One region of the Streptomyces sp. NPDC030840 genome, then DNA from elsewhere that is predicted to be linked to it. Evidence: riboswitches for the same ligand, from Rfam matches in the RefSeq annotation. Region 1 holds a riboswitch; each other region holds the start of a gene.
What was found. A riboswitch is a leader RNA that binds a small molecule or an ion and turns the genes downstream of it on or off. The one in region 1 is predicted to bind cyclic di-AMP.
Positions count from the first base shown of each region.

Region 1 (10,365 bases):
TCGCCCCCAGTTTCCGGGCGGTGTCCAGTTTGAGGTCGTCGATGTCGACCGCGATGATCTTCGCCGCGCCCGCCAGGTGGGACCCGACGACCGCCGCGGCCCCGACGCCGCCGCAGCCGATGACCGCGACGCTGTCACCGCGTCCGACGTTGCCGGTGTTGATGGCCGCGCCGATACCGGCCATCACGCCGCAGCCCAGCAGACCGGCGGCGGCCGCGGAGGCGGCCCGGTCGACCTTGGTGCACTGGCCCGCCGCCACCAGCGTCTTCTCCGCGAACGCGCCGATGCCCAGGGCCGGCGACAACTCGGTGCCATCGGCCAGGGTCATCTTCTGCCTGGCGTTGTGGGTGTTGAAGCAGTACCAGGGCCGTCCCCGCGTACATGCCCGGCACTGGCCGCACACGGCACGCCAGTTCAGGATGACGAAGTCTCCGGGGGCCACGTCGGTGACCCCTTCCCCCACCGCCTCCACGACCCCCGCGGCCTCGTGGCCCAGCAGGAAGGGGAAGTCGTCGTTGATGCCCCCCTCGCGATAATGCAGATCGGTGTGACAGACCCCGCAGGCCTCGACCTTCACCAGCGCCTCTCCCGGTCCCGGGTCGGGCACGTGGATCGTTTCCAGGCTGACGGGGGCGCCCTTCCCGCGCGCGACGACAGCACGGACCTGGTGCGTCATGGCCACTCCTCGGCTGGTGCGAGACCTGAGACTGATGTTGCTCATTACGGCACACATTCCATGAACCGCAACGAGCAGCATCGGGGAGGTACCGACCCGGGGTCAAGGTTCTGACACCCACCACGCTGCGTGAGGCACGCGTCCGGGCAGTCGGCGCTCCGCTCGATCGCCGCGCAGGCGAAAGCGGTGCTTTGGACCTACGGTGGTCTGAGACGTACCGACAAGCCGAACCGACGTCGCGGAGGAGGCTGCGGTGGAGGAGCACTTCGTCTGGGTCACGACCCGCCGCCTGCAACCGGGCGCACTGGAGGAGTTCGGTCAGGCATGGCGCCCGGACCCCTATCCGCAGGGCCTGCTCCGCGCCTACGCGTACTGGTCGGAGGACGGCCAGGAGATCACCGGCGTGTCGTTCTGGGAGTCGAAGGAGGCCTGCGACTCCTGGCGGACCTCCGAACCGGAGACGCGGCGGCGTGCGGCGATGGCCCCGTACGTCGTCGAGGAACGGGAAGCCTTCTACCGCGGGCGCGAACTCGGCGTCCCCCAGCGGTAGCCGGAGGCGGGCGCCCCCCTCCAGGAGCCCCGTCAGGAACTCCGTCAGGAGCCCCTTCAAGAGCCTTTCCCCGTCCCCTACCCTCTGGCGCTGTGATGCTGATCGACGGAACGTACCGCCTCGGACCACCGGCCGGCCGCCTCCTGATCAGGACCGGACGCGCCGGGCTGGGCCGCCGGGCAGGACACGACCTCACCATCGAGGCCACCCGGTGGTCCGGGGAAGCGGTGGTGAGTGCCGCGGAGCCGGGCAGGTCGTCGGTGACGGTGACGGTCGAGACGGGGTCGCTGGAGGTCCTGGAGGGCACGGGCGGTCTCAAGGCGCTCACCGACGCCGACCGGGCCGAGATCAAACGGACGCTGGCGGGCGCCGCCCTGCTGGACACCGCGGAACACCCCACCATCACCTTCCGCTCCACCCGCGTCACCGGAACACCGCAGTCCTTCGAGGTCACCGGGGACCTCACCGTCAAAGGGCGGACCCGCCCCGTGACGGTGCACGGGACGGCTGACGCAGACGGGCTCTTGCGCTGCGCGGCGACCGTCACGCAGTCGGCCTGGGGCATCAAGCCCTACACCGCGTTCCTCGGCGCGTTGCGGCTGGCCGACGACGTCCGGGTGGAGTTCGAGGGGACCGGACTCCACCCGGCGGACGGGCCGGACGCGGCAAACGGGCCCGGGTAGGCCGTCACACGGGTCGCACCACGCTGTGGATCGCCGACTCCCCCGCGTACAGGATCGAATCCTCGCGTACGAGGGGGCCCTGACTCGGCGCGTGGACCATCATGCCGTTGCCGACGCAGATGCCGACGTGCCCGGCGTTGTCGGTGAAGAACACCAGGTCCCCGGGCTGAACGTCGGGCAGGGCGATCACCGTGCCGGCGTACGCCTGATCCCGCGCGGTACGCGGGAGGCGCACCCCGGCGGTCTTCCAGGCGGCCTGGGTGAGGCCGGAGCAGTCGTACGACTCCGGTCCGGTCGCGCCCCACACACAGGGCTTGCCGATCTGGGCGCGGGCGAACTCGACTGCCTTGGCGGCCTTCCCGCCGTTGTCCGTGACCGGTGCGCCTCCTGCGCCGAAGGCCGGGGTGGCGCCGAGGGCGGGGGCGGCGGCAACGGCGGGGACGGTGCCGGCGACAGGGACGGTGCCAGCGACGGGCGCGGCACCGACGGCGCGCGCGGCACCGACCTCGCCCGGTGGGCCGACGGCCAGGCCTGCGCCGAGGGACGAGTCCGCACCCGCGGACCAGGCCGTTCCAGGTGCCGTGTCCGCACCTGCGGACCAGGCCGCCCCAGACGACTTGTCCGCACCCGCAGACCAGGCCGCCCCAGGCGACGCACCCACCCCCGGCGACATGACCGCCCCAGACGACTTGTCCGCACCCGCAGACCAGGCCGCCCCCGGCGACGCACCCACCCCCGGCGACATGACCGCCCCAGAGGACATGGCCGCCCCGGAGGACATGAGCGTGCCGAGGCCTGCCGGTTCCTGTCGCTGCCAGTCGGCTTCGAGTTCGGCCGCCTGGCGAGCCTGCTGTGCCGTCGCGCGCCAGGCGTCATCGGCCGGCGGCAACTCGATCGCCGCCAGCGGCGTGCTCCACTGGGCGACGTGTCTGGAGAGCAGTTCCCGGGCGGCGGTGAGCTTGCGCTGGTTCTCGCTCTTGGCCGCCTTCAGGGAGGACTGCCGCGCCGTGCCGGCCGGCGCCGGCAGAGCGGCGGGGGCCTTGTCGCCGGTCTCCGGCGCGGCCGGCAGCGCGGCCACGGGTCCTGCGGTCAGTCCCGCCGCGGGCACGGCGGTCAGCTCGGACACCGGTCCGGCCGGCAACGCCGCCACAGGTCCGGTGGCCGGCTCCGCCGCCGCACCGGCCGTCAGCTCCGCCACGGGTGCCGGGGCCGCCTCGGGGGCGCGGCCCGCCGTCAGCTCCGGAAGGTCCCGGCCCACGGGCTCCCGCCCACGGTCGGTGCGCGTGGCGTCGGGACGGCTCGTGGGGCGCGTGGGCCGGGTCTCGGGGAGGCGGTCCGGCCTGAGGTCGGGCGGAAGCACCGCCGGGACGGTCGGGCCCAGCTTCGCGCGGGCTACGTCGAACCATGTCTTGACGACGTTGTCGAGGGCGGGATCCATGCGCTCGCGACCGCCGCCGGGAGCCGGCCTGACACGCGGACGCCGCCCCGACGCCATCGCACGGGTCGCGTTGAAGTTCCCGGTGTCGGACTCGGCCCGGTCGTAGAGGCTGTTGATCCTCCGCTGGACTTCCGCGCGGCTCGGCTCTTGCGCCATGGGGACGTACTGGCTCCTTCCGTGTACCGCCTACCGAGTCAGCTGTCGGGTTCGGGCGGTGACTGAGGAAGGTGTGCCCTACGGTCGCTGCCCGGCCGGCAGTCGGACCGATTCGCCCCACTGTCGGTTGGGTCCCCGGCTCCGGCTTCGCGACGGTGCACCGGATTCGGCGGAGGCCACGCGACCCGACGAGGTTCGCCGGACGAAAGTCGTGTGGCCTGCCCACCAAGTTAGCCAACTTGTGTTCCTGGTGTGAAGATCGAAGCGCGAATTGCCCGTTCCGCGAGTGTGACCTTCGCCCCAACGCCTCGGACCGCTGCCGCACTTCACCCGGTTGTGGGCACCGGGCGCCGCGGCGTCCCGCGGGAACTTTGGCGAAGTTCCGGCGCATGTGCCGGTCGACTGGACCGGACGCGACAGCAGGCGCAGGCTGGGGACGGAGGACGGAAGCGATCAGGAGTGCAGGAGTGATCGGCATGGAAGACAAGCAGTGGACCGTGCAGATCTACATCACCGAGGACGGCGACGACACCCAGGCACGCGCCGTGCTGACGACCTCGGACACGTCGACGGTCACGGGGCGGGGCGCGGCCCGGCGCAACCCGGTCGACCGCCCCGTGCCGGAGATCGGTGACGAACTCGCCGCCAGCCGCGCACTGGAGGATCTGGCGATCCGGCTGCACGACGTCGCCTCCGACGACATCGTCCAGCTGGCCGGCCCTGTCGAACGGTGACGGCGCGCCCTCCCGCCGGGTGGCTCCGCCCTGGACGCGGCTGCCACCCGGCCCCTTGAAGTGGTGCCTTCTCCCCGGCGTACTCAGGCGGCCGCCGCCGGGCGCCGGCCGGTCGCGTACGTCTTCCAGAGCTGCATGAGCAGACGCATGACGATCGCCTCGATGACAGCGACCGCCACCTTGGTCAGGAGGGGGGTGAGCAGGTGGGACACGGCGGACGGCCCTTCTTGTGCGTGCTTGTCCGGTACCGCTCCTTTGTGCGGGCTCCGGGCTTCACGCGGTCGGCGCTCCGGTGAAGTCGGGGTCAACTGTCAATGACGTCGGGGTGCGACGTGCTCCAGCGCGGCCGGCAGCAGGACGGACGCCACTGCCGCTGCCAGACCGATGGTCAGGCCCGCCGGGCCGAGAGGCCGGCTGCCGAAGAAATGGCTGAGTCCGGGGACGGCCACCACGAGGACGAGTGCCACGAGCGACCCCGTGGCGGCCAGGGCGACCAGGGGGTCGCGGCCCGCGTCCGTGAGCGTCTGCAGGAGCTGGGAGGCCACGAGGGCGACCAGGGCGACCGAGCCGGCACGGGCCCGTGTGCCGGTCATCCTGGCGACGATCCACGCGCCGCCCGCCGCGGCCGTGGTGATGGTGGCGCGCAGTCGGAGGTCCCGGGTGAGGGCCGCGCCCAGGGAGGCCTCGGGTCCTTCCGCGAGCAGCTTCTCCGCGCTGCCCGCCGGGGGCCGGGCGGCGATGGCCATCGCGGGGAGCATGTCGGTGAGGATGTTGACGAGGAGGAGCTGACGGGCGTTCAGCGCGCTGCGCCCGGTGAACACCGTGGTCGCCAGAACGAACGCGATCTCCCCGAGGTTGCCGCCGAGAAGGATGCCGAGCGCCTTGCGGACGGAGGCCCACATGGCCCGGCCCTCCACGATGGCGTCGACGACGGTCTCGATGCGGTCGTCGGTGACCACGACATCGGCGGCGCCGCGCGCCGCGGGGGTCGCCCGGGAGCCGATCGCGATGCCGACGTCGGAGATCCTGATGGCCGGGGCGTCGTTGGCGCCGTCCCCGGTGACGGCGACGACGCGCCCGGCCGCGCGCAGCGCCGTGACGATCCGTACCTTGTGCGCGGGGGTGACCCTGGCGAAGACCGAGATCCCGGGCAGGGTCCTGGCGAGTTCTGCGTCGTCGAGGGCGTCCAGTTCGGGGCCGGTCATCATGCGCGGTTCCTCGTCGGGCCGCAGTTCCCCGGCGATCGCGGCGGCGGTGCTCGGGTGGTCTCCGGTGAGCATGACGATCCGTACGCCGGCCGCCGCCAGTCGCTCGACGCTCTCGGCGGCGGTGGAGCGCACGGGGTCCGCCAGACCGAGCAGGCCCAGCAGGCACAGCCCGTCGACGTCCGCGTCGTCGAGGGACACGGGGGCGTTGGCGCCGGGAGCCGGCAGGGTGCGTTCCGCGACCACCAGCACCCGCAGGGCCTGCCGGGCGTGCCGGTCGATCTCCCGGTCGATCTCTTCCCGCAGGTCCGCGTCGAACGGCGTGTCGGTGCCGTTCCGGCGGACGCGGTCGCAGCGGGCCAGGACGACCTCCGGCGCGCCCTTGACGACGAGCAGGGCCTTGGCCAGCTCGCGGCCCGGCGTGACCGGGGGCTCGCCCGCACCCATCCGGCCCAGCACCGCGTGGTACCCGCGCGCAGGCTCGAACGGAAGTTCGGCAAGCCGCTGCCAGCCGTCCGGGGCGACCAGGTCGGGGGTGGCCGCGGCCCGCTCGGCCCCGGTCGCGATGGCGCGGTCCGTGGGGTGGGTGAGCACCGAGGCCGGGCCCACGGGAGCCGCGAGGGCCGCCGCGGCGACGACCCTGCGCAGCCGTGGGGTGAGTGCGTCGAGGGGACGCCGCTCACCGCCGTCGGAGACCTGCTGGAGGCTGATCCTGCCCTCGGTGAGGGTGCCGGTCTTGTCGAAGCACAGCACGTCGGTGCGGCCGAGCGCCTCGATGGTCGGGGCGCTGCGTACAAGGGTGTTGCGGGTGGACAGCCGTCGGGCGGCGGCGAGTTCCGCGACGGTGGCGATGAAGGGCAGCCCTTCGGGAACGGCGGCGACGCAGAGGCTGACCGCGGACCCCAGAGCGGCGCCGAGGGGCTGCCGCCGGATCAGGCCGACGGCGAGCAGGACGACGCCGGCCGCGACGGACAGGGGCAGGAACCAGCGGCCGAGGGCGCTCAGGCGCCGTTCCACCCCGCTGTCCGGGAGGCCGTCCGACGGGGCCGCCTCCGCGGCGCTGCCTGCCTCGGTGGCGGCCCCGGTGGCGACGACCACGGCGAGCGCGTTGCCCGCGGCCACCGTCGTGCCCTGGTACAGCATGGAACGGCGGTCCGCGACCGCTCGGGCGGCCGTCGGCGCGGGTGCCTTCACGACGAGTTGCGACTCGCCGGTGAGGCTCGACTCGTCGACCTCGAGACCCGTGGCCTCCACCACGCGGCAGTCGGCCGGGACCGCGTCGCCGGCCCGCAACTCGATCACGTCGCCGCGCACCAGGCGGTCGGCGGCCGTTTCCGTGGCCTTGGGCCGGTCCGCCCTGCGCAGCCGTACCCGGGCGGAGGTCGCTGCCACGAGCCGCTCCGCCGCACGGTCGGCGCGGAGCCGCTGGGCTCCGCCGAGGAGCGCGTCCACCGCGATGACGCCGCCGATGAGCACCGCGTCCATCACGGACCCGAGCGCAGCCGAGATACCGCCGCCGATCGCCAGGACGGGGGTGAGCGGATTGGCCAGTTCCTCCATCACCCGGCCGATCAGGGTGACGGGAGCGGCCCGTCGTTCGAGTCCGGCGAACTGGTGGCGCCGTGCGGCCTCGGCCTCCTCCAGCCCCCTGGACGACGTACCGAGCCTGCCCATGACCTGACGTACCGTCATGGCATGCCAGGGCGTGCGCTCCACGGCGACGGGCGCCGGGCGGCTGCGCAGCATCCACCCCTCCCAGGTGCCCGTTGCCATCGCGGCGATGGTCACGCCGTCGGTCACCAGACGGGCGCGCGCCCAGGCCCGGGGAAGCGGAACGGCGAGGGCCAGTGCGGTGCCCACCAAGGCCCCGACCGCTTCCATCCGGACGCACTGTCTGCTCAGCCGCAGGGCCTGGGGGACGGCGGTCAGCAGCAGGTGCGCCACTTCGGGAGGACCGGCGACGTCCGCGTCCCAGGGCACCCGACGCAGCCCGGCGGTCACCCCGATGCCGAGGTCGGCACGGACGAGGGCGCGACTGGTCCGGGAGGTGACGACGGCGACCCCGTGGCCTTCCTCCTGAAGGGAGCGGACCAGTGCGGACGTCCGCGTTCCGCCGACCGGAACGGCCTCGTCCAGTTCGAACCGGCGGTGCAGTCCGGGCGGGCCGCCCGCGAGGACGACCCGCCCGCAGCCACGGGCCGCCTGTACCAGATGGTCGGCCAGCGGGTGCAGCTGCGGCACCAGATTCGCGACGGCGACCGGCTCGCCCTCGCGGAGCACGAGCAGCGCCCTGCCGCCCTGTTCGGCCCACTCCCCGACCAGGGCGGCCGTCTCCCCCGGCAACGCCGCCCCGGCCGGGTGGCCTTCGGCGAGCGGACGGAGCGCCCAGCCCGCGCGCTCCTGGGGCTGTGACGGGTCGGCGCCGTCGGTCAGCTCGTGGACCCTGGCGTGGATGTCGTCGACGTCCGCCGCCTCAGCCGTCCCGTCCGTGCCGGAGGACGGACCGGCCGCCGCCAGCGGTACCACGGTGCCGACCGTCCAGGTGCCCGTGGCCAGCACGCGTGCGTCGAGGACGACCGCGTCGACGCGGTCGAGACGGCGCAGGGCGGCGGGCCGCAGGACGAGGGCTCCACGGCCGGACGCCGCCTGCCCGACCGCGGCGGCGAAGGCCTCGCGGCCGAGCCGTGGACCTCTCGGCGTCCCGCCGATCAACAGGGCGAGCGCGCGGTCGTGGCTGCGTGAGAGGGCCGCCATGAGCCCGTAGCCCGTGAGCGCCGAGGGGATGGCGACGTTGGCGTACCGCTCCGTGGGTCCCGGCCTCAGCGGGGTCGGCCGTTCGAGCGCCGGCGCGGCGTCGTGGCGGTACGTTCCCTCCCGTTCACCGAGCCGGTGCGCCCAGTCCTGCCAGGAGCGGCGCCTGGCCCTGGCCTCCGTGTACCGGACACGGGACATGAAGGCGGTCACGAGCGGGCCGAGCGGGCGGAACGTCAGTGTGGTCGCGAGCAGGTTCGCCATCGCCCAGCCGGTGTCGGCGGCGGCCTCGCCCAGTCGCCGCTCGGCGGCACCCCGCAGCAGCGGCGTGGCGTCGGTGACCTGGATGAGTGCCGGCACGACCGGGGACAGACCGGGCAGCCTGGCGGCTCGGCCCGCCACCGCCACTCCCACGGCGGCGAGACTCACCCCCAGCTGCGTCGCCGCACCCACTTGCCCTTCGGGACCGCCGGGATACCCCACGGCGCGTCGGGCCCGTTCCGTGTCCGCGCCGGCCCCGCCCCGGCCCTCCTCTCCGGCCGTCCCGTCGGCGGCCGCCTCGGCCTCGGCCTCCGCAATGACGGCGACGACGCGTTCGAGATCGGTTTCCGCGGGGTCGCCGCCGACGTACACACAGCCGAGGGTCCCGTTCACCTCGGCACGCACCACCCCCGGCACGCCCGCCAGGCGTGTCTCCAGATCTCGGGCGGCCCCGGTCGCCCCTGGCCGCCCCAGACGGTGGACCTCGATCTGCCACCCGCCGGGGACCTGCCAGGTCCGCCTCGTACGCGGCGGCAGCACCCGTGCGAACTCCGACAACGCCGTGGGCATCGCGCTCACCGCCTCCGCGGCGGTGCGCACGGTCTTGGAGAGCAGGGCCCCGATCACATGGCCTCCGCCATGGGCTCACGGTGGTGCGCGGCTGCGCCGGCCAGGACGAGCCGGGCAAAAGCGCCTTATCCGAGTATGGCCATACCTCTCGGACGCTGTCCTGTCCACGGCACGGGGCACGGCTCGCGCGCCTCGGGCACCGCGGGCACCGTCCGCCCCGGCGAACTCACCGCGAACGTGCCAGGTCGGTGGCGTCCCGCTGGAAGGCCCACTCCATCCTCGGCTCCATGGCGAAGCGGAAGACGCGCCGCACGGGCGGGGTGCACAGCGCCGTGATCAACGCGACGGCGACGAGGGTGACGGCGATCTCGCCCAGCGGCCGGTGGATCCAGTCGTGGTCGTACCAGCCCCAGAAGCGGGATCCCTTGGCGAGGAAGCCGTGCAGCAGGTAGCCGTACAGGGTGCCCGCCCCCAGTGCCGTGAACCATGTCCTGCGCCGCGGCACCCAGGCGAAGAAGCAGGCCACCAGGATCACCGAGCAGCCGAACAGGGCCAGGGTCATCGCGGCTCCGGCCCAGCCCGGCGCGGCAAGTTCCTGGGCGCTGTCGCGGCGGTAGAACCAGGCCGCGTTCATGTGCGGCGCCATCCAGTACGCGACCGCCAGTGCCCCGGCGAAGACCGGGACGGACAGCAGGCGCACCTCCCTGCGCCGTACCAACTGGAAGTGCTCCGGCTTCAGGCACAGCCCGAGCACGAAGAAGGGCAGGAACTGCAGGACCCGCTGGAGGTCGAGATCGTCACCGATGTCGGGCGAGACGGAGGCCAGAGCCGCAATCGCGAGGGCCAGCGGCAGTGGCCGGCGGACGGCCTTCCACAGCGGTGTGCTCAGCCGCCAGATGAACAGCGCGCCCAGGAACCACGTCAGGTACCACGGGTCCAGCAGGCTGATCGCGTGGCCGGGATCGTCGTCGGCCCACCTCTTGAACAGCGAGTACGCGACCTCGAAGAGCACGTACGGGACGGCGATGCCGGTGACCAGACGCCGGATCCGGCCCGGGCTCGCGTCGAAGCTCCGTGAGAAGTAGCCCGAGATGACGATGAACGCCGGCATGTGGAAGGTGTAGACGGCGATGTAGAGCGCGGCGGCGGCCCGGCTGTCACCGCGCAGCGGCTCCCACGCGTGCCCCATGGCCACGAAGACGATCGCCAGGTACTTGGCGTTGTCGAAGAAGGCGTCCCGCCGCTTGTCCGCCGGCCTCGGCTCCCGCGCCGGGACGCGGGCCTGTCCCGACGGGGGGTGCGGTTGTTGCGACGGTGTTCGGGCCGACCTCTCGGACGCCC
Region 1 covers NZ_JBVIEE010000002.1:188,415-198,779, forward strand. The annotation lists gene ACZ49J_RS04825 (S-(hydroxymethyl)mycothiol dehydrogenase) at 1-676, opposite strand, end outside; gene ACZ49J_RS04830 (hypothetical protein) at 930-1,226, shown strand; gene ACZ49J_RS04835 (YceI family protein) at 1,322-1,909, shown strand; gene ACZ49J_RS04840 (C40 family peptidase) at 1,914-3,503, opposite strand; cyclic di-AMP (ydaO/yuaA leader) riboswitch at 3,516-3,685, opposite strand; gene ACZ49J_RS04845 (DUF1876 domain-containing protein) at 3,980-4,237, shown strand; gene ACZ49J_RS04850 (hypothetical protein) at 4,321-4,449, opposite strand; gene ACZ49J_RS04855 (HAD-IC family P-type ATPase) at 4,549-9,081, opposite strand; gene ACZ49J_RS04860 (acyltransferase family protein) at 9,251-10,365, opposite strand, start outside.

Region 2 (10,365 bases), on a different contig from region 1:
CTTAACGCTTGGGATGCGGCGAACTACGCTGGGTTTACGAATGCCGCGTGCCTATGCCGCCGCGGCAGCCGTCTGTGTCGAGGGGTGGCGCATGTCCAGGGAGCAACGCGGGCCGAACGAAAAACTCGGCGCCGTTCTCGCCCTCGCGGGAATCAGCAATGCGGGACTCGCGCGGCGCGTCAACGATCTTGGCGCCCAGCGGGGACTGACTCTTCGCTACGACAAGACCTCGGTGGCGCGCTGGGTGTCGAAGGGCATGGTGCCGCAGGGTGCCGCGCCGCACCTCATCGCGGCCGCCATCGGCCAGAAGCTCGGCCGCCCGGTGCCGCTCCACGAGATCGGCCTGGCGGACGCGGATCCCGCGCCCGAAGTGGGCCTCGCCTTCCCCAGGGACGTCGGTCAGGCCGTGAAGTCGGCGACGGAGCTGTACCGGCTGGACCTCGCCGGGCGCCGGGCCGGCTCGGGCGGCATCTGGCAGTCACTCGCCGGATCGTTCGCGGTGAGCGCGTACGCCACGCCCGCCTCACGGTGGCTGATAACCCCGGCCGACAGTTCGGTGGCACGCGACGCGGGCCCCTCGGAGGGCTCGGGAGCACCACTGAAAGTCGGCCACAGCGATGTGCAGAAGCTCCGCGAGGCCGCGGAGGACGCCAGGCGCTGGGACTCCAAGTACGGAGGCGGCGACTGGCGTTCGTCCATGGTGCCCGAGTGCCTGCGGGTCGAGGCGGCGCCGCTGCTGCTCGGCTCGTACTCGGACGAGGTCGGCCGGGCCCTGTTCGGGGCCTCCGCGGAGCTCACCCGCCTCGCGGGCTGGATGGCTTTCGACACGGGTCAGCAGGAGGCCGCCCAGCGCTACTACATCCAGGCCTTACGGCTCGCGCGCGCGGCCGCCGACGTGCCCCTCGGGGGCTACGTCCTGGCGTCGATGTCGCTGCAGGCCACCTACCGCGGCTTCGGCGACGAGGGCGTGGACCTCGCCCAGGCCGCCCTGGAGCGCAACCGGGGACTGGCGACCGCCCGCACCATGAGCTTCTTCCGGCTCGTCGAAGCGCGTGCCCACGCGCGCGCTGGTGACGCCCCCGCGGCCGGCGCGGCCCTGAAGGCGGCCGAGGGCTGGCTGGAGCGGGCCCGTGACGGCGACAACGACCCCTCGTGGCTCGGCTTCTACTCCTACGACCGTTTCGCCGCCGACGCGGCGGAGTGCTACCGCGACCTCAAGGCGCCCCGCGAGGTGCGCCGCTTCACCGAGCAGGCGCTGTCGAAGCCGACGGAGGAGTTCGTGCGGTCGCACGGTCTGCGTCTCGTCGTCTCCGCGGTCGCCGAACTGGAGTCGGGGAACCTGGACGCGGCGTGCGAGCAGGGGGTGCGGGCGGTGGAGGTCGCCGGGCGCATCTCGTCGGCGCGGACCACCGAGTACGTGAAGGATCTGCTGCACCGGCTGGAGCCGTACGGGGACGAGCCGCGGGTGGTGGAGTTGCGGGAGAGGGCTCGGCCCCTGCTCATGGCCCCGGCCTGAGCTGGGTTCCTTCGCGTCTGCCGGGCTGCTGTTCGGTTTGGGACTGCGGGGTTGTCGTGGCTGGTCGCGCCCACGCGGCGGAGCCGCATATCGATACAGCCCGCGCCCCTTATGGGGCTTGCGGCCCCACCACGCCGTCCCCGCGTTTAAGCGCATTGTCAGTGGCGCAGTGCACTATCGGAGGCGGGAGGTGGAGTGACGTGGGGCAGCGGGGTGCGTACGGGATCTCGTACGACTGTGACGTGCTGGTGATCGGTGGCGGGATCGTCGGCCTGTCGACGGCGTACGCGATCACGCGGGCCGCGCCGGGTACGCGGGTCACGGTGCTGGAGAAGGAGCAGGGCCCGGCACGGCACCAGACCGGGCGGAACAGCGGGGTCATCCACAGCGGGATCTACTACCGCCCGGGCTCCCTGAAGGCGCGGTACGCGGTGCGGGGTGCCGCCGAGATGGTCAAGTTCTGCGCCGAGTACGGCATCGACCACGCCGTCACCGGCAAGCTGATCGTCGCGACGGACCGGAGCGAGCTGCCCCGGCTGCACGCGCTCGTCCAGAGGGGGCGGGAGAACGGGATCCCGGTCCGTGAGCTGGGCCCCGCCCAGATAGCGGAGTACGAACCGGAGGTGCGGGGTCTCGCCGCCATCCATGTCGGGACCACCGGGATCTGTGACTTCGTCGGTGTGGCGCGGCAGCTCGCCGAGGCGTCGGGGGCGGAGATCCGGTACGGGGCCGAGGTCGTCCGGATCGACCGGCGGGCCGCGCTGGGGGTCGCCGTGAAGCTGGCCGACGGTGAGGTCGTCCGCGCGCGCGTGCTCGTCAACTGTGCCGGGCTGCACTGCGACGAGATCGCCCGGCTCGCCGGGGACGAGCCCGGGATGCGGATCGTGCCGTTCCGGGGTGAGTACTACACGCTGGCGCGCCCCGAGCTGGTGAACGGGCTGGTGTATCCGGTGCCCGATCCGGCCTTCCCGTTCCTCGGTGTGCATCTGACCCGGGGAATCGACGGCGGCGTGCACATCGGGCCGAACGCGGTGCCGGCGCTGGCTCGGGAGGGATACGGGTGGGGTGTCGTGCGGCCCCGGGAGCTGGGGGCCACGCTCGCCTGGCCCGGCTCCTGGCGGATCGCCCGGCGGCACTGGCGGTACGGGGCGGGGGAGCTGCGGCGGTCGGTGTCCAAGGGGGCGTTCACGCTGGCGGTGCGGCGGTTGTTGCCGGGAGTGTCGGAGGACGATCTTGTGCCTGCGGCGGCGGGCGTGCGGGCGCAGGCCGTGCTGCGGGACGGGACGCTGGTGGACGACTTTCTGATACGGGAGGGCGCGCGGACCGTGCATGTGCTGAACGCGCCGTCGCCCGCGGCCACCGCTTCGCTGCCGATCGGGCGGGAGGTCGCGCGGAGGGCGTTGGGCGCGCTGGCTGGGGGCTGAGTTTTTCTCGCCCCCGCCGCCCCTACCCGTCCCATCCCTGGGGGCTGCGCCCCCATGCCCCCGCGGTGGGGGGTGTCTGGGGTGGGTGGTCGGGTGCGGGCGGGTGGGGGGCTGGTCGCGCAGTTCGCCGCGCCCCTGAGAACCGCGCAGTTCTTCGCGCCCTGAAAAACCGGCAGTCCCCGCGCCCCTGAAAACCGGCCCCGGCCGGGCAGAATCAGCCCCTCCGGCGTTTGAGGAGCGGGGGTTCGGGGGCCGGCACCCGAAGGGGGTTGAAGGGGCGGAGCCCCTGGGGATGGGACGGGTAGGGGCGGCGGGGGCGAAACACCCATCGGGCACGGCCGTCGGCTGCCAGTAAAATCGACCCCACTGTGTCTGATTCCACCCCCACCCCCGAAGCCCCGCAGCCCCTGACCCCCAACGTGTCTCTCCGGCATACCCGGGCCAAGGGGGAGCCCAGGTTCCCCGACGGGCCGAAGGCCGATCCCGCCGGGTCGCACTTCGAGCGGCGGATCCGGAGTTTCCAGCCGCGCCGCAGCCGGGTGACGGCGGGGCAGGCGGACGCGCTGCAGCGGCTGTGGCCCAAGTGGGGGCTGGACATCGACGGACAGCGGGTGATCGACCTCGCCGAGCTGTTCGGGAGCTCCGGCCCCGTCGTGCTGGAGATCGGGTTCGGCATGGGCGAGGCCACCGCGCAGATGGCGGCGGCGGACCCCGGGACCAACATCCTCGCCGTGGACGTGCACACACCGGGGCAGGGCAACCTGCTCAATCTCGCCGACCGGAACGGGCTGTCCAACATCCGGGTGGGCAACGGTGACGCCATCATCCTGTTGCGCGAGATGCTCGCCCCGGACTCCCTCGACGGGCTGCGCGTCTACTTCCCCGACCCGTGGCCGAAGAAGCGGCACCACAAGCGGCGGCTGATCCAGCCGGAGTTCCTCACCCTCGCCGCGTCCCGCCTCAAGCCGGGTGCCGTCCTGCACTGCGCGACCGACTGGGAGCCGTACGCCGAGTGGATGCTCGAGGTGCTCACCGCGCACCCCGGCTTCGAGAACACCCAGGCCGACGGCGGTTTCGCGCCACGTCCCAGCTTCCGGCCGCTGACCCGTTTCGAGGGCCAGGGACTGGACAAGGGTCATGGGGTGAACGACCTGCTCTTCCGACGCGTACAGCACTGGGACGTACCGTCCCAGGAGGCCTCCCAGAAGGCCGAGGAGCAGCGCGGAGGACAGCCAGACCACCCAGTCAGTCCCGACCAGCCAGAACCCCCCACCGGCGCCTGACCAGTCCCGCCGAACGCCCGCGAGGCCCCACACAGCACCCTCTGCACCTCACGCGGCACCATCGCGGGGAGCGCCTCTCCCTCGTAAGGTCGATGCCGTGGCCACCTTTCCCCCGTACCCGACGCACCCCGGCGGACCCGCCGGGCCCGGCGGACCCGTCGGCGGGGTGCGGCGCCCCGCGCACTGGTGGCAGCGGAAGTGGGTGCGGTACGGGGCGCTCATCACCCTGCTGGCCCTCTCCGGCCTGGTCATCCTCGCCCTGGTCCGCGAGCAGACCGGTACGGAGGGGTTCCTGGTCGGGCTGGGGCTGGCGGTGCTCCCCGTGCCGTTGCTCATCGCCGTGTTCCGCTGGCTGGACCGGGTCGAGCCCGGCCCCTGGCGCAACCTGGTCTTCTCGTTCGCCTGGGGCGCGTGCGCCGCGGCGCTGATAGCCATCGTCGCGAACAGTTTCGCGACGAAGTGGATAGCGACCGCCACCGCCGATCCGTCCAGCGCGGACACCCTCGGCGCGACCGTCATAGCGCCCGTCGTCGAGGAGACCGCCAAGGCGGCCGCGGTCCTGCTGATCTTCCTGTTCCGCAGACGGGACTTCACCGGGCTCGTGGACGGGGTGGTGATCGCCGGGGTCACCGCGACCGGGTTCGCGTTCACCGAGAACATCCTCTATCTCGGCACGGCCTTCGGGACAGACCAGCTCAGCGGCGACAGCGGACTCGCGTCCGTCACGGCCGCGACGTTCTTCGTCCGCGTGATCATGTCGCCCTTCGCGCATCCGCTGTTCACCGTGCTCACGGGCATCGGCTTCGGGATCGCGGCGCTCACCGCGGACCGGCATCACGTGCGCCGCGTGCTCCTCCCCCTTGCCGGGCTGGTCCTCGCGATGGGCATGCACGCCCTGTGGAACGGCTCGTCGACGTTCGGGGAGTTCGGCTTCTTCGCGGTCTACGCGGTGTTCATGGTGCCCGCGTTCGGGCTGCTGACCTGGCTGGCCATCTGGACGCGCCAGCGGGAACTGCGGACCGTGCGGGACGAGTTGCCCGCGTACGCGGCCGCCGGCTGGCTGACACCGCCCGAGCCGTACGTCCTCGGGAACATGAAGGCGCGGCGGTTGGCGCGCGAGTACGCCGGGCACCGGTTCGGGCGGGAGGCGGCGCGTGCGGTCGCCGAGTACGAGGCGTACGCGACCTCGCTCGCCTTCCTGCGGCACCGGGGGCGCCGGGGCCGGGCGGGCGCCGACTTCGTCGTACGGGAGCGGGAGTTGCTCTTCGAGCTGTGGCACCGCCGGGAGATCGCCCGCCCCTCGCTGGCTTACGCGGCACAGGCGACGGCGCCGATGCCTGTGTACGGGTACGGACACGGGAGCGGGGGCGGGCACGGCCAGGGCCAGGCCTACGGGTACGGATACGCCCCGGCGTACGGGTACGGTCCGGGTCCGGCGGCGCCGTATCCCTCCTACAAGCCGCATCCCTCCTACAACCCCTACCAGACGTAGTCCGGCGTAGTCAGGACCTGGGAAGGACGGCACCGCCGGCCGGCGTCAGCTCCCCTGCGACGCCTCCGTCAGCTTCGTCAGCTCCTCCTCCGTGAGGGTCAGCTCGCCCACCGCCACCAGGGCCGGCAGCTGCTCCGGCGTCCGCGCGGAGGCGATCGGCGCGGCGACGGTCGGCTGGGCCGCGAGCCAGGCGAGGGCCACCGTGGCGGGTTCGGCGCCGTGGGCCCCGGCGATCTCGTCCAGCGCCGCGAGGACCCGTACGCCCTGCTCCTTCTCCAGGTAGGCCCCGGCGCCCTGGGCGCGGGGGCTGTCCACGGTCGTGCCGGGACGGTACTTGCCGGTGAGGAAGCCCATGGCGAGCGAGAAGTACGGGACGGCGGCCAGGCCCTCGCGGGAGGCGACGTTCTGCAGGGCGCCCTCGTAGCTGGAGCGGGAGACCAGGTTGTAGTGCGGCTGGAGCGCCACGTACCGGGCGAAGCCCTCGCGGTCGGAGAAGTCGAGGGATGCCTGGAGGCGCTCGGGGGAGATGTTGGAGGCGGCGATCGCGCGGACCTTGCCCGCCTTCACCAGTTCGTCCAGCGCGGTGATGATCTCCTCGACCGGGACCTCGGGCTTGTCGAAGTGGGTGTAGTAGAGGTCGATGTAGTCGGTGTCCAGGCGGCGCAGGGAGGCGTCGGCGGCGGCCTTGATGTTGGCGGCCGTGAGGCCCTGGTAGTCGGGGTGCTGGCTGACCTTGGTGGCGATCACGACGTCGGAGCGGTTGCCGCGTGCCTTGACCCACTTGCCGATGATGGTCTCGGACTCGCCGCCCTGGTTGCCCTCGGCCCAGGCCGAGTAGGAGTCGGCGGTGTCGATGAAGTTGCCGCCCGCGGCCGTGTAGGCGTCGAGCACGGCGAAGGACTGGGCCTCGTCGGCGGTCCAGCCGAAGACGTTGCCGCCGAGGGACAGCGGGAAGACCTCGAGGCCGGAGGAGCCGAGCTTGCGAAGAGAAGTCATGCTCTCCATCAACGCCCTTGCCGGACGCGCCAATTCCACGCGTCCGGCCAAGGGTTCGTAAATCCGGGAGAAGATCACCTCACCTGCTCCCGGAAGATCTCAGGAGGAGAGCTCTCAGGGGGCCTCAGGAGACCCCGGGGGCCTCAGGGGACCCCGGGGACCGCGGAAGGGCCCCGGGAGGAACCTCAGGGGTTCAGCCCCTTGCTCTGCAGCCACGCCATCGGGTCGATGCCGGAGCTGCTGCCGCCGGGGTGTACCTCCATGTGGAGGTGGGCACCCGTGACGTTGCCGGTGGCGCCGACACGGCCGATGACGTCGCCGGTCGCGACCTTCTGGCCGACGCTGACGCTGATGGAGGACTGGTGGGCGAACCAGACCTCGGTGCCGTCGTTGAGCGTGAGCACCGTCTTGTAGCCGTAGGACCCGTCCCACCCGGCTTCGGTGATCGTGCCGCTGCCCACCGCCTTGATCAGCGTGCCCGTGGGGGCGGCGAAGTCGAGGCCGGTGTGCTGGCCGGAGGACCAGTACGCGCCGGACTGACCGAAGGTGGAGGTGATGGTGTACGAGGACGTCGGCAGCGTGAACTGCTTGGCGAGCTCGGCGAGGCGCTCGGCCTCGGCCTTCTTCCTGGCCTCCTCCTCCGCCGCCTTCTTCTCGGCGGCGGCCTTGGCCTCGGCCTCCTCGCGCTCCTTGGCGGCGACTGCGGCGGCCTTCTTCGCCTCGGCCTCCTCGGCGGCCTCGGCGGCGGCCCTGTCGAACGCCTCCCGCTGCGACTCGGCCTGCTGCATGATGCGGGCGCGCAGCGCCTCTCCGGCGTCGTCGGCGCCCTCCTCGGTGTCGGCGGCGGTCAGGCCCGCGTTGCTGAGGGGGGTGGCGGAGCCCTCGGGCTCGTCCTCGGAGTCGAAGACCGAGCCGACGTTCGGCATGTCGGGCATCGAGATGGACACCGGCGGCTTGCCGGTCTGCGCGGTGGCCATGCCGCCCGCGCCGACGGCGGCTATGACGCCGACGCCCAGGACGGTGGAGCTGCGGGCGAGACCGCCGCGAGCGAGGCCGCTCTTCTTGGCGACCCGGTGCCGGCCGCGAACGGGGCGAATGGATTCCGCAGTGGGATTCCACTCCTGCCAGGGGCCCTCTTCCTGGCTGTTGTAGCCGCCGTACCCGAAGGTGTCGCTGTCGCCGTGTTGGCCCGGCACGGTCGGGGTTTCGGTCGCAGACCGGTTGGACGCCACGTGGGCGTACTCCTTTCCTTCCTTCTCGCCTACCGGGTTAGCTGACGGGTTCGGAGCAGGAAGGTCTCCTACGCGCGTAAACCAGCCGTGCTTCCACGGCGGCTTCCGCGCGATTCACCCCAGGGTGGTGGTTCCCCGGTTCCCTTGCGGGATTCGGCGCGTGCGCACGGAGCCGCCTCTTGTGACGGCTGGGACGACCGCGCTGCGTTATCGAACGTTAATAGACGCACGGGCCGTATTCCAAGCGGTTCCGGGTAATCACTCAGGCTTGTGCGCTGGACTTTCGGGTCAAGGGGGTCGTAAATCGGGCGAGTTACCCCTGTCTCAGGAGTCACAATTGTTCTGACGGTGCGTCAGTTGTTATGCGGAGAGACGTTGTTCGGACACACTCGGTGACGACGGTTATGAGGAAGTCGTGAACGATCACCGCTCACGGACGCCGGACCGCGAGGAGCGCCATGTCGTCCGTGGTGCCTCCGCCGGTGTGCCGCCGCACCTCGTCCGCGAGCACGCCCAGCATGGCGCGCGGGCCGGAGAAGGTCCGCCCGGACAGCCGCTCGGCCGGGTCGTAGAAGGCACCGCGCTCGTCGCGGGCCTCGGACAGCCCGTCCGTGTAGAGCAGCAGCACGGCCCCGCCGGGGAAGGCGGCCTCCTCGGCGCGGTCCGGCCGGCTGTCCAGCTCGCCCATGCCGAGCGGCAGCGCGGGCTGCCCGGCGTCGAGCACCCGCAGGGAGCCGTCCGCGTGCAGGAGCAGCGGCGGGGGGTGGCCGCGGTTGACGATCCGTACGACGCCGTCACCGTGCGGGAGCTCCGCGAGGACGGCTGTGGCGAACCGTTCCTCCGACTCGATCCCCTGCCGCCGTGCCGTCTCCCGGGCGAGCGCCCGCTCCAGCCGCTGTGCCACCGCCTCCAGGGTCGTCTCCTGCTCGGCGGCCTCCCGGAAGGCCCCGATGACGACGGCCACGGCACCCACCGCCTCCAGGCCCTTGCCGCGCACGTCCCCGACCACGAGCCGTATGCCGTGCGGCGAGTCCTGCACGGCGTACAGGTCGCCCCCGATGAAGGCGTCGGCCCGGGCCGCCTCGTACTGGGCGGCGATGTCGAAGCCCCCGATCCGCTCCGCGGGCTCCGGCAGTACGGCCCGCTGCGCCGCCTCGGCGATCTCGCGCGCTGAGGCGAGCCGGGCGCCCGTGCGCCGGACGAGCCGGTTGATGACGACGGCCAGGACGGCGACCGTGGCCACGGTGGCGATCTCGGTGACGGCGTCGACGTCCAGGCCGTACAACCGGACGTGGACCAGGAGCACCGCCAGGAACGCGGCGACCCCCGTGGCGACCGTGCCGCCCAGCGAGGCGAGGGGCGCGGCGACGAGCGGAGCGGCGGTGAAGAAGGGCACCGCGGTGTAGGCCCGGGGCGTGAAGTAGTCGAAGAGCACCCCGGCGACGACGAGCAGCGCTGGCAGCGCGCGGACGAAGGCCCGCGCGTACGAGATCCGGGTGGCCTCCCCGCGGGGCGGCATCGGCCCCGCCGGCCCACCGTGTCCCTGCCCGCGGTCTCCTCGCTGCCCCACCCGTCCATACTTCCCGAGGGCCGGGAGGCAGGCGAGCGGGCGGGCACCGGGCGGGTCGGGCGGTGAGCCCCGGGCCGCGGAGCCGGGCGGTCAGCCCACGGAGAGTTCCGCCAGGTCCGCCAGCGGCAGCGTGTGCTGGGTCTGGAGGACCTTCGCCCGCAGGTAACGGACGTTGTGGGCGGTGGTGAAGACGCCCGTGGGGACGCGGGTGCGGACCTTGACCCCGAGGTCGCGCAGTTGCTGCGCCTTGTCGGGGTTGTTGGAGAGCAGGTCCAGGCTGTCGATGCCGAGGGCCCCGAGCATCTGCGCGGCGGCGGTGTAGTCGCGGGCGTCCTCGGGGAGGCCGAGGGCGGCGTTGGCGGCGTAGGTGTCGAGGCCCTGGTCCTGCAGGGCGTACGCGTCGAGCTTGTTGTAGAGGCCGATGCCCCGCCCCTCCTGGCGGAGGTAGAGGAGGACGCCACCGCGGTCGGCGATCTGCTCCACCGCCTCGCGCAGCTGCGGGCCGCAGTCGCAGCGGGCCGAGCCGAAGACGTCGCCGGTCAGGCACTCGGAGTGCAGACGGACCAGCGGCGTGGTGCCGGGCGCGGGCTCGCCGAGGACGACGGCCACGTGCTCCTGACCGTCGGTCAGGCCGTGGAAGGTGACCAGGTCGGCGTCGACGCCGTAGCCGTCGTGGAAGCGCAGCGGGACCCGGACGCGGGAGCGGGTGGTGGCGGTGGGCTGGTCGGTCATGCGGGGCCTCCGGTCCAGGTGCGGGTGTCAGTGCGGGGTCGGCCGGTGTGCTTCAGTTTTGAAGCACGTCGCTCAGAGGGACTCTAACCCTGCTTCAAAGTTCAATCAAGTCCGGCCAGG
Region 2 covers NZ_JBVIEE010000003.1:15,966-26,330, forward strand. The annotation lists gene ACZ49J_RS07345 (MFS transporter) at 92-1,516, shown strand; gene lhgO (L-2-hydroxyglutarate oxidase) at 1,717-2,940, shown strand; gene trmB (tRNA (guanosine(46)-N7)-methyltransferase TrmB) at 3,309-4,223, shown strand; gene ACZ49J_RS07360 (PrsW family intramembrane metalloprotease) at 4,321-5,715, shown strand; gene ACZ49J_RS07365 (aldo/keto reductase) at 5,761-6,711, opposite strand; gene ACZ49J_RS07370 (M23 family metallopeptidase) at 6,897-7,943, opposite strand; cyclic di-AMP (ydaO/yuaA leader) riboswitch at 7,956-8,112, opposite strand; gene ACZ49J_RS07375 (PP2C family protein-serine/threonine phosphatase) at 8,374-9,462, opposite strand; gene ACZ49J_RS07380 (GTP cyclohydrolase II) at 9,604-10,245, opposite strand.
Region 2: it holds a riboswitch for cyclic di-AMP, as region 1 does, so the genes downstream of both, ACZ49J_RS07370 (M23 family metallopeptidase) here and ACZ49J_RS04840 (C40 family peptidase) in region 1, are expected to answer to the same signal.

Region 3 (10,365 bases), on a different contig from region 1:
CATCGCAGGTGTCGTCCGCCAGTGCCCTGGCCAGGGCCGCGTGGAAGTCCTCCGCCGAGGCGCCGGTCGTGAGGTCCAGCGGGGGCAGGGGACTGAGCCCCTCGGCGAGGCAGGCGTCGTACGTGAGCAGTCCCAGCGACTCCGAGTTCCCGAGGATCGCCACGCGCGGGCCGGTGGGCAGGGGCTGGCGGGCCAGCAGCAGGCCCGTGTCGACGAGCTCGGTGATCGTGTCCACGCGGATCACACCGGCCTGTCGCAGCAGGTCGGACACGGTGGCGTGGGGCAGCCGCGTGGCCCGTACGGCGTGCCCCTGGGGGGCCGCTCCGCCGTGGCGCGCGCCCTGGACCACGACCAGCGGCTTGACCGCGGCCGTGCGGCGCGCGAGGCGGGTGAACTTGCGCGGGTTGCCGATGGATTCGAGGTACATGAGGGCGACGTCGGTGTCCGGGTCGTCGTACCAGTACTGGAGCACGTCGTTGCCGGAGACGTCCGCGCGGTTGCCCGAGGACACGAAGGTGGACACGCCCGTGACGCCGGTGACCCCTCCCCCGCGCCGGTGCAGCCGGGACAGCAGGGCGATCCCGATGGCGCCGGACTGGGCGAACAGGCCGATCCTCCCGGGGCGCGGCATCTCGGGGGCGAGGGAGGCGTTGAGCCGGATGTCCGGTGCGGTGTTGATGATCCCGAAGGCGTTGGGCCCGATGATGCGCATGCCGTACGTCCGGGCCTGGCGCACCAGTTCGCGCTGGCGCTCGCGCCCCGCGGGGCCGCTCTCGGCGTATCCGGCGGAGACGACCACGAGGCCCTGCACGCCGTGCCCGCCGCACTCGGCGACGACCTCGGGGACGTGCTCGGCCGGTACGGCGACGACCGCGAGGTCGACGGGCTCGGCGATCTCGCTGATGGAGCGGTAGGCCGGGACGCCGTCGAGCTCCTTCTCCTGAAGGGCCCTGTTCACGGCGTACAGGCTGCCGGTGAAGCCCGCGTCCCGGAGGTTGGCGAGCACGCTGCGGCCCACGCCGCCGGGGGTGCGCCCCGCTCCGATGACGGCGACCGAGCCGGGCGTGAGCAGCCGTCGCACGGACCGGGCCTCGGCGCGCTGCTCCCGCGCGCGCTGGACGGCGAGGGAGCGGTCGGTGGGCTCCAGGTCGAACTCCAGGCGGACCACGCCGTCCTCGAAGCTGCGCTGCTGCTGGTACCCGGCGTCGGTGAACACCTTGATCATCTTGGTGTTGGCGGGGAGCACCTCGGCGGCGAAGCGGCGGATGTCCCGCTCCCGGGCGACCGCCGCGATGTGTTCGAGGAGGGCGGACGCGACGCCGCGCCCCTGGTGGGCGTCCTGCACGAGGAACGCGACCTCGGCCTCGTCGGCCGGGGAGGAGGCGGGCATGCCGTCGGCATCGATCCGGTCGTAGCGTACGGTGGCGATGAACTCGCCGCCGACCGTGGCCGCGAGTCCCACCCGGTCCACAAAGTCGTGGTGCGTGAAGCGGTGGACGTCCTTGGCGGACAGGCGAGGGTACGGCGCGAAGAAGCGGTAGTACTTCGACTCGTCGGAGACCTGCTCGTAGAAGCTGACCAGGCGCTCGGCGTCATCAACGGTGATGGGCCTGATGCGTGCGGTGCCGCCGTCGCGCAGCACCACGTCGGCCTCCCAGTGGGCGGGGTACTCGTGCCGGTCCGACGAGGTCTGCATGGGCCCCAGAGTACGGCTCGCGTACGACAACGGCGCGGGGCGGTCTCGCGGACGAAAGCGGCGCGGGAACTCTCGCGCACGGCAACGGCGCGGGGCACTCTGGGGTACGCGAGAACCGGATCGAGGTCAGGCCGTGGGCCCGATTCCGGACCCGCTTCAAGTTTGCGGGACATTGGTCTAGACAACCGGTCTAGACCAGTGGAGACTCACAACATACCGAGACACACCTGAAGGGCAGCAACACATGGCTGAGCGCCGCGTCAACGTCGGCTGGGCCGAGGGCCTCCACGCCCGCCCCGCCTCCATCTTCGTCCGGGCCGCCACGGCCTCCGGCATCCCCGTGACGATCGCCAAGGCCGACGGCAACCCCGTCAACGCGGCCTCCATGCTGGCGGTGCTGGGCCTGGGCGCCCAGGGCGGCGAGGAGATCGTGCTCGCCTCCGACGCCGAGGGCGCGGACGCCGCGCTCGACCGGCTGGCGAAGCTGGTCGCCGAAGGACTCGAGGAACTTCCCGAGATCGTCTGAGTGACGCGGTAAAAGGACCGGAAGGTCGCCCGCGCACACTTCGAAGGGCTCGTCCGAATTACCGGACGGGCCCTTCGCATTTCCTCTTCACGGGCAGCAGAAATAATCCCCCGCGAATTCGACCTTCTTTGTATACGGCCCTCGTGTTAATGCCGCAGGCTCGTGATGTTTACGGGATGTTGCGAAGTCCTCACACGCTCCGCGCGGTCGGCCTGGCCGGGAAATCGCAGGCGGTGCGCGGCGGTCGCGCGTTCGGTGTGCAGGGCCGTGATCGCCCGGGCCCGCTCGCTGTCGCCGCGCGCGACGGCGTCCACGATGCCGCCGTGTTCGGCCCAGGACTCGACGGGGTTGGCGGGCGCCTCCACCGCGTACATCCAGGCGATCTTGTGGCGCAGCTGGGCCAGCGTCGAGGTCAGCGCGGGGCTGCCGGAGGCCTGGGCGAGCGTCTCGTGGAACCAGCCACCGAGCGAGCGCAGGTCGTCGGTGCTGCCCCGCCTGGCCCGCTCCTGGCCCAGCCTGACCAGGCCGCGCAGCACCTTCAGATGGGCCTCGGTACGGCGCTGGGCGGCGCGCGCGGCGCCCAGCGGCTCCAGCAGCATGCGCATCTCCAGCAGGTCGGCGGCCTCCTGTTCGGTGGGCTCCGCGACGCACGCGCCCGCGTGCCGGCGGGTGACCACGAAGCCCTCGGCCTCCAGGGTGCGCAGCGCCTCACGGACGGGGACGCGGCTGACGCCGTACCGGCGGGCAAGGAGTTCCTCGGTGAGCCGGCCGCCGCGCTCGTAGACACCCGCGACGATGTCATCACGGATCGCCGTGCATACCGAGTGTGCCGGAATACGCATGACCCGACCTCCGCCTTAATCCCCGTGAAACGCCGTTGATTGACGTGTGTTCAAGCGACTCTATTGCAGTCCGCCGGAATTTCCGATGCCGGGCCGGAATCCAGGGATATTTTTTGGACAACACGGACAGGACGTTCGTCACAACGACAGAGGCGCGTACGGCAGAGGCGCGTACGGCAGAGGTATGCACGCCGGCGGTATGCACGCCTGAGGTATGTCAGAACGACGAAAGCCCCGGCTCGGCGAGCCGGGGCCTCCTGGGGCTTGCGTGCCGTCGCCGTGGGTCAGACGTTCACGCCGTGCGAGCGCAGATACGCGACGGGGTCGATGTCCGAGCCGTACTCGGGCGTCGTGCGGGCCTCGAAGTGCAGGTGCGGGCCCGTGACGTTGCCGGTGGCCCCTGAGAGGCCGATCTGCTGGCCGGGGGTGACCGTCTGGCCGACGGAGACGCCGATGGACGACAGGTGGCCGTACTGCGTGTACGTTCCGTCGTTCATCTTGATGACGATGTTGTTCCCGTAGGCACCGCCCCAGCCCGCCTCGACGACGGTGCCGGAGCCGACCGCGTGGACGGCGGTACCGGAGGAGGCGTGGAAGTCGATGCCGGTGTGGCTGCCGGAGGACCAGACCGCACCGCCGGACTTGTAGCCGGTCGAGATGTACGAGCCGCTGACCGGGGCGACGTAGGTGTTGAGGCGCTTGCGCTCGGCCTCGCGGGCGGCGCGCTCCTTGGCCTCGCGCTCCTTCTTCGCCGCTTCCTCCGCGCGCTGCTTCGCGAGCGCCTCGGCCCTCTTCTGCGCGGCGGCCTCCTCCGCGGCCTGCTGCTGGGCGGCGGCCTGGGCGTCGATCTGCTCGGCCACGGTGTCGCCGATCGCGACGGCCTGGGTGAAGCCGGTCTGTTCGACGGAGTTGGTGTCCGCGGCGAACGCGGGGGCTGACAGGGCGCCGATGACGCCGGTGGTGGTGAGCGCGGCGGCGCCGACGGCCTTGGTGGTCACGCGCTTCATCCGGCTGGGACGACGGTGCTTCCCGGTGGCGCAGGTGTACGCCATGAAGTGGCTGGTCCTTTCCTTCCCTCTCGCCTACCGGGTTAGCTGACGGGTTCGGAGCAAGGAAGGTCTCCTACGGGCCCCCTTCACCAGGTGCAGGGCGTCCGATTCACCCCAGGGACTGCGGTTGGGTCCCCGGCTCCCCTGGCTCGCGCCGTACGGGGACTCGGCGATGGCTGTCCGGTGCCGCGGGTGCGGCGTACTGCTGACGAACAGCCGGACCGACGCTAAGTGGGCCGTCTTTGAAATAACAAACGGATCACGGGATTTGTAGCGCATGCCACAGGGCAGACACGCAACCTCCCCCGCAATACGGACATCCGGGGACCCACGTGACTCCTGAGTCACCGGGCCCCCGGATGCGGGCGGGCTCCACTCGGCCAGTGGCCGGTCCGCGAGCCGGCTCCTGGTCGGTCCGCGGCCGGTCCGCGAGCCGGCTCGTGGCCGGTCCGTGCGGGCGCTCTACTCGGCGCGTACGACGGAGACTTCGCCGATTCCGAGGGCCCTGACGGGCTCCTCGATCTGCGCCGCGTCACCGACGAGGACGGTCACCAGACGGTCCACCGGGAAGGCGTTCACCACGGCCGCGGTGGCTTCCACGGTGCCAGTCGCGGCGAGCTGCCGGTACAGCGTCGCCTGGTAGTCGTCCGGCAGGTGCTGCTCGACCTGGTCGGCGAGGGTGCTCGCGACGGCGGCGGCCGTCTCGTACTTGAGGGGCGCGACCCCGACGAGGTTCTGCACGGCGACGTCGCGCTCGTCGTCGGTGAGGCCCTCGGCGGCGAGCGTGCGCAGCACGGTCCACAGGTCGCCCAGAGCCGGTCCCGTGTTCGGCGTGTCGACGGAGCCGCTGATGGCGAGCATCGCGGCGCCCGAGCCGTCCGGTGCGGAGCGCAGCACCTGGCCGAACGCCCGCACACCGTAGGTGTAGCCCTTCTCCTCGCGCAGGACGCGGTCCAGGCGGGAGGTGAGGGTGCCGCCCAGGCAGTACGTGCCGAGCACCTGGGCCGGCCACACGCGGTCGTGCCGGTCGGCGCCGACGCGGCCGATGAGCAACTGCGTCTGGACCGCGCCGGGACGGTCCACGATGACGACGCGGCCGGTGTCGTCCGCGGTCACCGCGGGCACGGGGCGCGGCTCGGCGGACGAGCCGGTCCAGGCGCCCAGGGTGTCACCGAGCAGCGCGTCCAGGTCGACGCCGGTGAGGTCGCCGACGACGACCGCGGTGGCCGTGGCGGGGCGGACGTGCTTCTCGTAGAAGGCGCGCACGGCCGCCGAGTCGATGCCCTCGACCGTCTCCTCGGTGCCCTGGCGCGGGCGTGACATGCGCGAGGCCGCCGGGAACAGCTCCTTGGAGAGCTCCTTCGCGGCACGGCGGGCCGGGTTGGCGGTCTCGTGCGGGATCTCGTCGAGCCGGTTGCGGACCAGCCGCTCGACCTCGCTGTCGTCGAACGCCGGGGCCCTCAGGGCGTCGGCGAGCAGGCCGAGCGCCTTGGGGAGCCGCGAGGCGGGGACTTCGAGGCTGAGCCGTACGCCGGGGTGGTCGGCGTGCGAGTCGAGGGTGGCGCCGCAGCGCTCCAGCTCGGCGGCGAACTCCTCGGCGGAGTGCTTGTCGGTGCCCTCGGAGAAGGCACGGGCCATGATCGTGGCGACACCGTCGAGGCCCGCGGGCTCGGCCTCCAGGGGCGCGTCGAGGAGCACCTCGACGGCGACGACCTGCTGGCCGGGGCGGTGGCAGCGCAGCACGGTCAGTCCGTTGTCGAGCGTGCCGCGCTCGGGGGCCGGGAACGCCCAGGGCCTGGCCTCGCCGGACCGGGGCTGCGGGTGGAAGTCCATGGTCGCGAGCTCGGTCACTTGGCCGACTCCTCGTTCTCGTCGGTCACCGCGGCTTCGGCGGTCTCTGCGGCGGTCTCGGCGTCCCCGCTCTCAACGGTGATCGGCTCGTACACGAGCACCGCGCGGTTGTCGGGCCGCAGCCGGGCCTGGGCGACCGCCTGGACCTCCTCCGCGGTCACGTCGAGCACGCGCTGGACGGCGGTCAGGGCGAGCTGCGGGTCACCGAACAGGACGGCGTACCGGCACAGTTCGTCGGCGCGGCCCGCGACCGTGCCGAGCCGGTCCAGCCACTCGCGCTCCAACTGGGCCTGGGCGCGCTCCATTTCCTCGGCCGTGGGACCCTCGGCGGCGAACCGGGCGAGTTCCTCGTCGACGGCGGCCTCGATGACCGGGACCTCGACGTCGCCGGAGGTCTTCACGTCGAGCCAGCCGAGGGAGGGCGCCCCGGCCAGCCGCAGCAGGCCGAAGCCCGCGGCGACCGCCGTACGGTCGCGTCGCACGAGGCGGTTGTAGAGGCGGGACGACTCGCCGCCGCCGAGGACGGTGAGCGCGAGGTCGGCCGCGTCGCACGCGCGCGTGCCGTCCTCCGGGAGCCGGTAGGCGGCCATCAACGCGCGCGCGGGGACCTCCTCCTCCACGACCTCGCGCAGCTGCTCGCCGATGATGTCCGGCAGGGAGCCGTCACGCGGGGCGGGCTTCCCGTCATGCCCGGGGATGGACCCGAAGTACTTCTCGACCCAGGCGAGCGTCTGCTCCGGGTCGATGTCACCGACCACGGAGAGCACCGCGTTGTTGGGCGCGTAGTAGGTGCGGAAGAACGCGCGCGCGTCCTCCAGCGTCGCCGCGTCCAGGTCGGCCATCGACCCGATCGGGGTGTGGTGGTAGGGGTGGCCGTCCGGGTAGGCGAGGGCGGTCAGCTTCTCGAAGGCGGTGCCGTAGGGCACGTTGTCGTAGCGCTGGCGGCGCTCGTTCTTGACGACGTCCCGCTGGTTCTCCATGGACTCGTCGTCCAGGGCCACCAGCAGCGAGCCCATGCGGTCCGCCTCGAGCCAGAGGGCGAGCTCCAGCTCGTGGGCGGGCATGGTCTCGAAGTAGTTGGTGCGCTCGAAGCTCGTCGTCCCGTTCAGCGAGCCGCCCGCGCCCTGGACCTTCTCGAAGTGGCCGTTGCCCTTGACCTGGGCCGAGCCCTGGAACATCAGGTGCTCGAAGAGGTGGGCGAGGCCGGTGCGGCCCTTGACCTCGTGGCGGGAGCCGACGTCGTACCAGAGGCACACCGCCGCGACCGGGGTCAGGTGGTCCTCGGAAAGCACCACGCGCAGGCCGTTGGCCAGGCGGTGCTCGGTCGCTGTCAGGCCCCCGGAGCCTGCCTCGGCTGTGGCCGTGTGACCCATGGGCATGTACGTCCCTTCGATCGCGGAATCTGTCGTGGAAGCTGTCATGGAAAACCGCGTGTGTCCTGCCGGTCCTGCCACTGTATGCAAGCGTGCGGACGGCTGGCGAAGTTCCCGGTTCCCCTACGCTCACAGCGAGACTCCCCGACGGAAGAGGGGGAGGCGCGCACGCCGGGGGCAGGGGGCGCGCGAGGCAGCCGCGCCCCGGCGAGGAGCGCGCACTCGGGGCCGTCGCGCGTCCCCTGCGGGGACGGCTCCCGGACCACCGCACGCCGGGCGGACCCGCGCCCGTGCCCGCCGCTGCCGCAGCCGGGACCAGCGGGAAGACGGCCTCGCGCCCAGGGGCACGTGTCCTCCGGGCAGGCCGGCCTCCCGGGGGCGAGCGCGGCTCCGGACCGCTGTCCCCCGTGACGAGCCCGTATCCGCGGCCTTCGGGCCTTCGCCCACGGCCTGCTTCCCGCGCTTCCCGTACGCGGGCGCGGGCCCGCCGCCGCAGTCCGCCCGGCGCGGGGTGCGGCTCCACGCCTGGGTCCGGGCCGGGGGGAGCGAGTACGGCGCCATGTTGACGCGAGCGCCTGTGAGGCCGTGCGTGGGCACCTGTGACGTCGTGCGTGAGCGCCCGTGACGTCGTGCGTGAGCGTCTGGCGCCGCCTTCCCGATGTGTCGGCGCACCTTCTCTCCCTCACGTCACCCCCACTCCGACGTGCGCGCCCGGGGCACCCCGGCACCGTGTGGAGAGGGCGGGGGAAAGCCCCGGGGAAGGGGCGTGGTCCGGGTTGTCAGTGGGTCGGGCCACAATGGACCGCGTCAGAACCCGTTCATGCCCCGGCAAGACTGTGAAGGAGCCGCAGCAGCGATGGCCCGCCGCAGCACCAAGACCCCGCCGCCCGACGACTCGTACGAGGAGAGGATCCTCGACATCGACGTCGTGGACGAGATGCAGGGCTCCTTCCTGGAGTACGCGTACTCGGTCATCTACTCCCGAGCCCTGCCGGACGCCCGCGACGGTCTGAAGCCGGTGCACCGCCGGATCGTCTACCAGATGAACGAGATGGGCCTGCGCCCCGACCGCGGCTATGTGAAGTGCGCCCGCGTCGTCGGCGAGGTCATGGGTAAGTTGCACCCGCACGGCGACGCGTCGATCTACGACGCCCTGGTGCGCCTGGCCCAGTCCTTCTCCATGCGCGTGCCACTGGTCGACGGCCACGGCAACTTCGGCTCGCTGGGCAACGACGACCCGCCGGCCGCCATGCGGTACACGGAGTGCCGTATGGCCGACGCCACCAGCCTGATGACCGAGTCCATCGACGAGAACACGGTGGACTTCGCCCCGAACTACGACGGCCAGGAGCAGGAGCCGGTCGCGCTGCCCGCCGCGTTCCCGAACCTGCTGGTGAACGGCGCGTCGGGTATCGCCGTCGGCATGGCCACGAACATGCCGCCGCACAACCTGGGCGAGGTGATCGCGGCCGCCCGCCACCTGATCCGCCACCCGAACGCCGACCTGGACACGTTGATGAAGCACGTGCCCGGCCCCGACCTCCCCACGGGCGGCAAGATCGTCGGTCTCTCCGGGATCAGGGACGCGTACGAGACGGGCCGCGGCACGTTCAGGATCCGCGCCACGGTCTCCGTGGAGAACGTGACGGCTCGCCGCAAGGGCCTGGTCGTCACCGAGCTGCCCTTCACGGTCGGCCCGGAGAAGGTGATCGCCAAGATCAAGGACCTGGTCGGCTCGAAGAAGCTGCAGGGCATCGCCGACGTCAAGGACCTCACCGACCGCCAGCACGGGCTGCGCCTGGTCATCGAGATCAAGAACGGCTTCGTGCCGGAGGCGGTCCTGGAGCAGCTCTACAAGCTGACGCCGATGGAGGAGAGCTTCGGCATCAACAACGTGGCACTGGTCGACGGCCAGCCGCTCACGCTGGGTCTGAAGGAGCTCCTGGAGGTCTACCTCGACCACCGCTTCACCGTCGTACGGCGGCGCTCCGAGTTCCGCCGCGGCAAGAAGCGCGACCGGCTGCACCTGGTCGAGGGCCTGCTCACGGCGCTGGTGGACATCGACGAGGTGATCCGCCTGATCCGCTCCAGCGAGAACTCGGCGGAGGCGAAGCAGCGCCTGATGGAGCGGTTCTCGCTGAGCGAGGTCCAGACGCAGTACATCCTGGACACGCCCCTGCGCCGCCTCACCAAGTTCGACCGCATCGAGCTGGAGTCGGAGCGGGACAGGCTGAACGCGGAGATCGAGGAGCTCACCCGCATCCTGGAGTCGGACGCGGAGCTGCGCAAGCTGGTGTCGGGCGAACTGGCCGCGGTGGCCAAGAAGTTCGGCACTCCCCGTCGCACGGTGCTCCTGGAGGCCTCCGGGGCCCCTGCCCCCGTGGTCCCGCTCCAGGTGGAGGACGCGCCGTGCCGCGTCCTGCTCTCCTCGACGGGCCTGCTGGCACGCACGGCGAACGGCGAGCCGTTCGCGCGGGAGGAGGACGGCAAGCGGGTCAAGCACGACGTGATCGTCTCCGCCGTCCCGGCGACGGCCCGGGGCGAGGTGGGCGCCGTGACGTCGTCGGGCCGTCTGCTGCGGCTGAACGTCATCGACCTGCCCCAGCTCCCGGAGACGACGACGGCGCCGAACCTTTCCGGCGGCGCACCGCTGTCGGAGTTCCTCTCCCTGGAGGACGACGAGACGCTGGTCTGCCTGACGACGCTCGACGAGTCCTCGCCGGGTCTCGCGCTCGGTACCGAGCAGGGCGTCGTCAAGCGTGTGGTCCCCGACTACCCGTCCAACAAGGAGGAGTTGGAGGTCATCACGCTCAGAGAGGGCGACCGGATCGTCGGCGCCGTCGAGCTGCGCACGGGCGAGGAGGACCTGGTCTTCATCACGGACGACGCCCAGCTGCTGCGCTACCAGGCCTCACAGGTCCGCCCGCAGGGCCGTCCGGCGGGTGGCGTGGCCGGCATCAAGCTCGCCGAGGGCGCGAAGGTCATCTCGTTCACGGCGGTGGACCCGGCGTCGGACGCGATCGTCTTC
Region 3 covers NZ_JBVIEE010000013.1:104,263-114,627, forward strand. The annotation lists gene ACZ49J_RS26665 (bifunctional acetate--CoA ligase family protein/GNAT family N-acetyltransferase) at 1-1,696, opposite strand, end outside; gene ACZ49J_RS26670 (HPr family phosphocarrier protein) at 1,941-2,222, shown strand; gene ACZ49J_RS26675 (GntR family transcriptional regulator) at 2,369-3,064, opposite strand; gene ACZ49J_RS26680 (M23 family metallopeptidase) at 3,349-4,116, opposite strand; cyclic di-AMP (ydaO/yuaA leader) riboswitch at 4,129-4,295, opposite strand; gene ACZ49J_RS26685 (M16 family metallopeptidase) at 4,576-5,964, opposite strand; gene ACZ49J_RS26690 (M16 family metallopeptidase) at 5,961-7,343, opposite strand; gene ACZ49J_RS26695 (DNA gyrase/topoisomerase IV subunit A) at 8,194-10,365, shown strand, end outside.
Region 3: it holds a riboswitch for cyclic di-AMP, as region 1 does, so the genes downstream of both, ACZ49J_RS26680 (M23 family metallopeptidase) here and ACZ49J_RS04840 (C40 family peptidase) in region 1, are expected to answer to the same signal.